DNA from 2 places in the Polaromonas sp. P1_F4 genome. Region 2 is predicted to be linked to the other one. Evidence: riboswitches for the same ligand, from Rfam matches in the RefSeq annotation. Region 2 holds a riboswitch; the other holds the start of a gene.
The links. Region 2 has a riboswitch for glycine ahead of gcvT (glycine cleavage system aminomethyltransferase GcvT). Riboswitches for the same ligand answer to the same signal wherever they lie in the genome.
Positions count from the first base shown of each region.

Region 1: linked by a shared signal. The riboswitch ahead of AC1DYQ_RS11745 (D-amino acid dehydrogenase) and the one ahead of gcvT (glycine cleavage system aminomethyltransferase GcvT) in region 2 are both predicted to bind glycine.

Region 1 is NZ_JBFUBP010000005.1:19,446-23,241, reverse strand. It holds gene AC1DYQ_RS11765 (CaiB/BaiF CoA transferase family protein) at 1-184, shown strand, start outside; gene AC1DYQ_RS11760 (alpha/beta fold hydrolase) at 215-949, shown strand; gene AC1DYQ_RS11755 (thioredoxin domain-containing protein) at 946-1,428, shown strand; gene AC1DYQ_RS11750 (GrpB family protein) at 1,625-2,167, shown strand; glycine riboswitch at 2,358-2,479, shown strand; gene AC1DYQ_RS11745 (D-amino acid dehydrogenase) at 2,591-3,796, shown strand, end outside.
Region 2 is NZ_JBFUBP010000001.1:252,645-256,440, forward strand. It holds gene gcvP (aminomethyl-transferring glycine dehydrogenase) at 1-674, opposite strand, end outside; gene gcvH (glycine cleavage system protein GcvH) at 730-1,095, opposite strand; gene gcvT (glycine cleavage system aminomethyltransferase GcvT) at 1,152-2,312, opposite strand; glycine riboswitch at 2,348-2,451, opposite strand; glycine riboswitch at 2,471-2,586, opposite strand; gene AC1DYQ_RS01265 (hypothetical protein) at 2,622-3,191, opposite strand; gene AC1DYQ_RS01270 (TRAP transporter large permease) at 3,535-3,796, opposite strand, start outside.

The sequences.
Region 1 (3,796 bases), on a different contig from region 2:
GTGGAAGCACCCGGTGAAGGATGATTTGAAGCTGGTCTCCAGCCCGATCCGTATGAGTGCGACGCCGGTGCGCACCGACCTGCCGCCGCCGCTGCTGGGCCAGCACACGGACGAAGTGCTGCGCGAGGTGCTGAACTATTCAGCCGCCCAGTTGTCTGAACTGAAGAGTGGCAAGACCATTTGATACAGCAAGCTTCAACAAAAAGGTGACGCGATGAAACACAATTTTGTTCTGGTGCACGGCGCGTGGCATGGCGGCTGGTGCTGGCGGCGGGTGGCGCAGGCGCTGCAGCTGGACCACCACAAAGTCTTCACGCCGACGCTGACCGGCCTGGGCGAACGCGCCCATTTGCTCTCACCCACGATCAACCTGGACACGCACATCAACGACGTGATCAACCTGATCGAAGCGGAAGAGCTGCACGAGGTGACGCTCGCGGTGCATTCCTATGCCGGCATGATCGGCACGGCCGTCACTGACCGCATGCCCGACCGCATCAAGCACCTGGTGTATGTGGATGCGGTGGTGCCCAAGCCCGGCGAGAGCTGGAGCAGCACGCAGGCCAGCGCCACGCAGCAGCAGCGCATGGCGGCGGCGCAAGCTTCACCCAGCTTCAGCTTTCCGGCGCCCGACCCGGAGGTGTTCGGCCTGCACGATGCCGACCGTGAATGGGTCAAGCGCCGGCAGACGCCGCACCCCGGCAACACCTACCAGGCGCCGCTGGACTTTGACGTGAAACGCGTGGCGGCCGTGCCGCGCACTTTCGTCAGCTGCACGCAGCCGGCGCTGGCCACCATCGAACCCAGCCGCCTGCGCGTGAAAGACCCGAAATTCTGGGACGGTGCATGGCTGCCGAATTCGCGCGTGGTGGAGATCAAGACCGGCCATGACCCCATGATCACCGAACCGGCTGCGCTGACGAAGATTTTGCTGGAAAGCGCTGAATGAGCCCGGTGGGCCGCCGCCAGTTCACCGCCGCTTTGGTAGGCGGCCTGGCCTTGCCCGGGCTTGCGCTGGCCAAAGACACGGCCTTGCCTGTGCCCGCGTCCTTGCCCGTGGCGGCGGGGTTTGCCATCCAGAAAAATGAACCCCTTGTGCTGCTGATCAGCCTGCCCGGCTGCCCCTTTTGCGAACTGGTGCGGCGCAACTACCTGCTGCCAGCGCAGCGTGACGGCAGCCTGCAGGCCTGGCAGCTCAACATCAGCGACCGCGTCACGCCGCTGGCTGGCTTCGACGGCAAGTGGACGACAGCCGCAGCCCAGGTTGCTGCATGGAAAGCGGGCTTCACGCCCACCGTGCTGTTTCTGGGCCCGGCCGGGCAGGAGCTGGCGGAACGGCTGGTTGGCCTGGCGTCTACCGACTTTTATGGCGCTTACCTGGAAGAGCGGCTGGCACAGGCGCGCAAAGCTGTGCTGGCGCTCAGGTAAATGAAATGCAGATCGCCCCATTCGCAGCCGTGGGGATTTCTGGTTGCTATTGTTTTAGTAGCTGCTCGCGCCCGTCTTTATTGGGCTGAAGGCCTTTTTCATGCTCAAAATGCCCTAAAAGTGGCCTCACAAACGATTCTGGCGTGCCGCGCAGCGTTTTTCGCCCCTGTACAACAACCCACCAGCCACGCCCCGCATGACTGACCAGGAATCGCTGCTTGCCGCTATCCACGAGGAAGTGGTCTTGCAGGCCTACGACCCGGCCTGGCCCCTGCAGTTTGTGGCTGAGCGGGACCGCCTGCGTGCGCTCTCCCCCCAGCTGCCGGCCCGCCTGATCGACATCCAGCACATCGGCAGCACGGCCGTGCCCGACCTGGCGGCCAAACCGGTGATTGACATGCTGGCCGGTGTGGAATCAATCGCGGCGGCTGAAGCGCTTCTGGCGCCGCTGTGCGCCAACGGTTACACGACCTCCGCTGAATTCAACGCCTCGTTGACTGACCGTAAATGGCTGATGCGCTGGGCAGAAGGGCGGCGCACCCATCATCTGCACCTGGTGGTTCACGGCGGTGAGGTGTGGGCGCAGCGCCTGCGTTTTCGCGACGCCCTGCGTTCGGACCCGGCGCTGGCGGCGCGCTATGCCGCGCTCAAGGCGGAACTGGCGGCCAGGCACCCGGGTGACCGCGAGGCCTATACCGATGCCAAAGCCGCGTTTGTGAAGGCGGCGAGCGAAGGCTGAGCCGCCCTGCTTCCTACTATTAAGCGCCTGAATCAACCCGCTAGACCTGTACTGAACGCCCTATTCACGCTTGGAAAAACAGGCTTCGGTGGTAAATTCAAACCCGTTCAAGCAGGAGAGCGCTGCCCCCCAAGGCAGCCACCGAAGGCGCAAACTTCCATAATCGCTCAGGTCCCGTACTGCCCGGAACACACAGCCGTCTGGAGAGACGCCGCACGCAAGGTGCAGCGCACCGAAGGAGCAAAGCCGAAGCTTGTCATCGACATAAAAGCAGCGGCTGAATCTCTCAGGTAACAAGGACAGTGGAAGCGGCCGCAAGCATGTGATGGCTTGGCGGTTGCCACGATTCTTCCGATTCAACAGCAACCCCTGGCACGGCGCTTGCGCTACTGCAATGTTCTGCTTGAATGAAAAGGAACTGCCATGAAAGTCATGGTTTTGGGTGCGGGTGTCACGGGTATCACCACGGCCTGGTATTTGTCGCAGCGGGGGCACGAAGTCACGGTGGTCGAACGGCGCGGCGCGGCCGCGATGGAAACCAGCTTTGCCAACGGCGGGCAAATATCGGTAAGCCACGCAGAGCCTTGGGCCAACCCGGGTGCGCCGCTGAAAGTGCTGCAGTGGCTGGCTCGTGAAGATGCGCCGCTGCTTTTCAGGCTGCGCGCCGATGTGAACCAGTGGCTGTGGGGGCTGGAGTTCTTGCGCAACTGCACGCCCGCGCGCACGGCACAAAACATCAAGCAGATCGTGAACCTGGGCATGTACAGCCGCGGCGCGCTGCAAAAGCTGCGTGCCGAACTGGGCCTGCTGTACAACGCGCAGACCAAAGGCATCCTGCACTTCTACACCAGCCAGGCCGAGTACGACGCCGCGCAGGAGCCCGCGCGCATCATGCGCGAGCACGGCTGCGAGCTGGACATGAAAACCGCCGATGAGTGCGCGGCGATTGAACCCGCACTGGCGCAATGCCGCGGCAGCATCGTCGGCGGCAGCATGACCCCCAGCGATGAATCAGGTGACGCGCACGCGTTTACCGCCGCGCTGGCTGCGCGCTGCGAACAAGCCGGTGTGAAATTTTTGTACAACACGACCGTGCTGGGCCTGGACGCTGCGCAAGGACAACTGAACGGCGTGCAGGTGGCCATGGGCAGCGGCGAGGCCGGGGGCCGGGTCGAAATGCTGAAAGCCGATGCGTATGTGATGTGCCTGGGCGCTTTCAGCGCGCAGTGGGCCAGGGTGCTGGGGCAAAGCCTGCGCATCTACCCGGCCAAGGGTTATTCGGTCACCTTGCCCGTCATCAACGAAGCCGCTTCTTACCAGGTGAGCCTGACGGACGACGAGTACAAGCTGGTGTTTTCACGTTTTGGCAACCGCCTGCGCATTGCTGGCACGGCAGAGCTCAATGGCTACAACACCGAGCTGAACCTGGTGCGCTGCAATGCCATCGTGCGCCGCGTGAAGCAGCTCTTTCCCGAGATGACGGATGGCGAAGGCGCGCAGTTCTGGACGGGCTTGCGCCCGGCCACGCCGAGCAACGTGCCTTACATCGGCAAGAGCAAAGCTTCCAACGTCTTCCTGAACACCGGCCATGGCACGCTGGGCTGGACGCATGCGTGCGGCTCGGGCGCG
Region 2 (3,796 bases):
TGCGCCAGCACGCCGAAGTAATTGCCTTCGGCCATCAGTTGCGGCACCGTGACGGCTGCCGTGCTGACCTTTACTTCGATGCCCAAGGGCTTGGCGCGGGTCTGGATCACCTCAATTGTTTGCGGGTGGCAGTCGCCTGCGACGATGAAGACATTGCTTTTGCTTTTCACGCTACGCTTGGCCAGGGTCATGGCTTCGGCGGCGGCGGTGGCTTCGTCGAGCATGGAGGCGTTGGCGATCGGCATGCCGGTCAGGTCGCAGACCATGGTCTGGAAGTTGATCAGCGCTTCCATGCGGCCCTGCGAAATCTCGGCCTGGTAGGGTGTGTAGGCCGTGTACCAGGCGGGGTTCTCCAGGATATTGCGCAGGATCACGCCGGGCGTGCAGGTGCCGTAGTAACCCTGGCCGATGAAGTTCTTGAACACCTGGTTCTTGGCCGCGATGGCCTTGAGCTGCTTGAGTGCTGCTGCCTCCGTCACAGGAGCCGGGATGGCCATGGCCGTGCTGCGTGCAATCGAGCGCGGAACGATGCCTTCCACCAACGCGCGCCGCGAAGCCGAGCCCACGATGCTGAGCATGTGGACTTCGTCGGCGTCGTCAATGCCGATATGGCGGGCAATGAATTCGGAAGGATTTTCAAGATCGCCCAAGGGCTTGGCGGATTGCATCAACATGTCGGGTCCCGTGTCAGGCTTGGCAGCCAGGAATCAAAAAAAGTCGGTCAGAAAATCAGGCGGCGAAGGCTGTGTAACGGGTCTCGTCCATCAGCGCGTCAAGCTGTGAAGGGTCAGATAACTTGACCTTGAAGAACCAGCCGGCGCCCATCGGGTCGCTGTTGGCAAGCGATGGGTCGTTTTTCAGGGCTTCGTTGATTTCGGTCACTTCGCCGCTCAAGGGCATATACACGTCGGCCGCAGCCTTGACGGATTCGACAACACCGGCGGTTTCTTTCTGGGCGAAAGTGGTGCCGACAGCCGGCAGGTCCACAAACACCACGTCGCCCAACGCGTCCTGCGCATGCACGGTGATGCCAACGGTGGCAACGTTGCCTTCAATCTTGACCCATTCGTGGTCTTCGGTGTATTTGACGGTCATGAGGTTCTCCGGGGTTGAGTGGTGGGGTGAAAAAAATGAAGTGACAGCTTCAGGGTCTAGCCGCGGTAATAGCGGGCGGGAACAAAAGGCATGGCGGCGACTTCCATGGGTACGGCCTTGCCGCGCACCATCGCGTTCACGCGTGTGCCCAGCGCGGCGAATTCAGGTTTGACATAGCCCATGGCCACCGGCTGGTTGATCGTGGGGCCCAACAGGCCGCTGGTGATCTCGCCGATGACTGCGCCATCGGTGCTTTGCAACTCCGTGTGGTCGCGCACCGGAACGCGCTCCAGCGCAATGAAACCGACGCGCTTGCGTGTCAGCAGGGAAGGGTCGGCCAGCTGTGCCAGGATTTTCTCCGCACCGGGAAATCCACCGGCACGTGCACCGCCAGTGCGGCGAATTTTCTGCATGGCCCAGTTGAGGTTGGCCTCCACCGGCGTGGTGGTGGTGTCAATGTCGTTGCCATAGAGGCACAGGCCCGCTTCCAGCCGCAGCGAATTGCGCGCGCCCAGGCCGATGGGTTTGACTTCAGGTTGCGCGAGCAGTTCGCGTGCGAGTGTGTCGGCTTGCGAAACCGGCACGGAGATTTCAAAGCCGTCTTCGCCGGTGTAGCCGCTGCGGGTGATGAAGCAATCGCAGCCGGCCACGTCGAATCGTCCGCCGGTCATGAACACCAGTTTCTCGACACCCGGGGCCAGCCGCTGCAGGGCAGTGACGGCTTGCGGGCCCTGTAGCGCCATGAGCGCCATCTCCGGCATGGGAATGACTTCGCAGCGCGAGCCGATTTTGGCCTGTATGTGCGCGATGTCACCCACCTTGCACGCGCCATTGACGATGACAAACAGGTCGCCGCCGTTCGCATAGTCACGGTTGAAAAACATCAGGTCGTCGATGATGCCGCCCTCGTCGTTCAGCAGCAGGCCGTAGCGCTGCTTGCCGGCGGGCAGGTCTATGACGTCGACGGGTATTAGGGATTCAAGGGCGGCTGCAGCATCAGCACCCACCAGGCGTAGCTGGCCCATGTGAGAGACATCAAAAAGGCCTGCCGCCTGACGCGTGTGGTGGTGCTCGGCCATCAGGCCCGCAGGGTATTGCACCGGCATGGAATAGCCCGCAAAAGGGACCATGCGTGCGCCAAGCTCTAAATGCAGGTCGTGCAAAGGCGTTTTAAGCAGGGTTTCGGGGGCGGCAGAAGAGGTGGACGAATCGGACAAGGCATTCTCCAGGGGGCAAACAGGTAAAACCATGAGTTGCCCCTGCTGTCCACTTTACCTGAGAGATTCACCCGGCGATGCAGGCTTGCTCCTTCGGTGGGCTGCCCGTGAAAGGCGGCCTCTCTCCAGTAGGGAACGCCTTGCCGCGTGGTGCGCCGCAGGGCGGTTGCCAGTCCTTTTGCCTGAGCGTTCAGTGCGGCCCAAGGGGTGCCCTTGGGTGTACGTGCGCCTTCGGCGGTTTTCGCTAAGGAAAACTCTCTCCTGACCCGGCAAGTGTAACGGAACCGGCTGTGCGGTCGGTCAGTTTGATCAGGCGGCCAGATGCTGGGGCAGCAGCATGGCGATCCGCTCGCTGATGGAGTCGGCACGCTCATGGCCCGCGATTTTTTCGATTTCCTCGATCATTTCGCGCGAGGCGCTGAGCATGGTCTCGCGGTCCTTGGCATTGCGCAGCGCTTCGCGAAAGCGCTCGGCCATCTCCGGGTTGCGCCGGGCGAACATACGCTCGCAGATGTCGAACAGGAACATCCGGGTTGTGGCAAGCGAGCGCTTGCCTTCAAATTGATCGGCAGAGACCTGAATGGCCTGGGTGGTTTCGGGGCTGGGAAAGTTCTGTAACTGCGCCGGCGTGAGTGTTTGGGCGGGTGCAGGCGCAGGGTTTTTTGCCGATGCGGACGTCTTGCCGGGATGGGCTTCCAGAAAGCCGTCGCGCAAAAGGCGCAGGGCAATGGCTTCGCCGTCGCCCTCAAACAGCGGTCGGAAGTCCTGGGCAGACTTGCTGCCGTCGGCCATCAGCAGAAGGGTGCGCTCGCGCTGGCCTAGCGTTCTCACGCCGGGCTTGAGCTCGGCGCGGGCACGGTCGGTTTTATGGAGCTGCATGGATTTCATCCTCAAATGAAAGTAAGGGCCTGTTAACGCTATTTATGCAAATGCGAATGGGGTGAGAAAGCCGCCAATCAAGGCGCGTGACGACGCCCAGACTTCTGTCTGGGCTAGGAGAGCAACGCCGAGTGGCGGCTTTCTCACCCCATTCCCTCCGGGTTGCGATCAAAAAGGCCCTGCGCGGCGTTGCAAAGCCTTGACGGGGTTCACCCCGCCTGCGTTTTGCGCCTTGCTCATGGCTTTTTTGACTCGCAACGCATCTTGCATAAATAGCGTTAACAGGCCCTAAAGCATCGCCTGCGTAGATGACAAGGGCGTGAAACCCCGTCCGAAAAAATAGCTATTTGGCGTAGACCAGATCGCGCAGGCCAAGGGACAGCTGCGGTACGTAAGTGATCACCATCAGGCAAGCCAGTATCACCAGTACAAACGGGAGCAGGTGGGTCACGATGCGGTCCAGCGATATCCTGGCGACGGTGCAGGCTGCAAACAGGTTCACACCGAATGGCGGCGTGATCATGCCCAGCGCAAGGTTGACCACCATCACCAGCCCGAAGTGCACCGGGTCAATGCCGAAATGCACGGCCACTGGCGCCAGGATG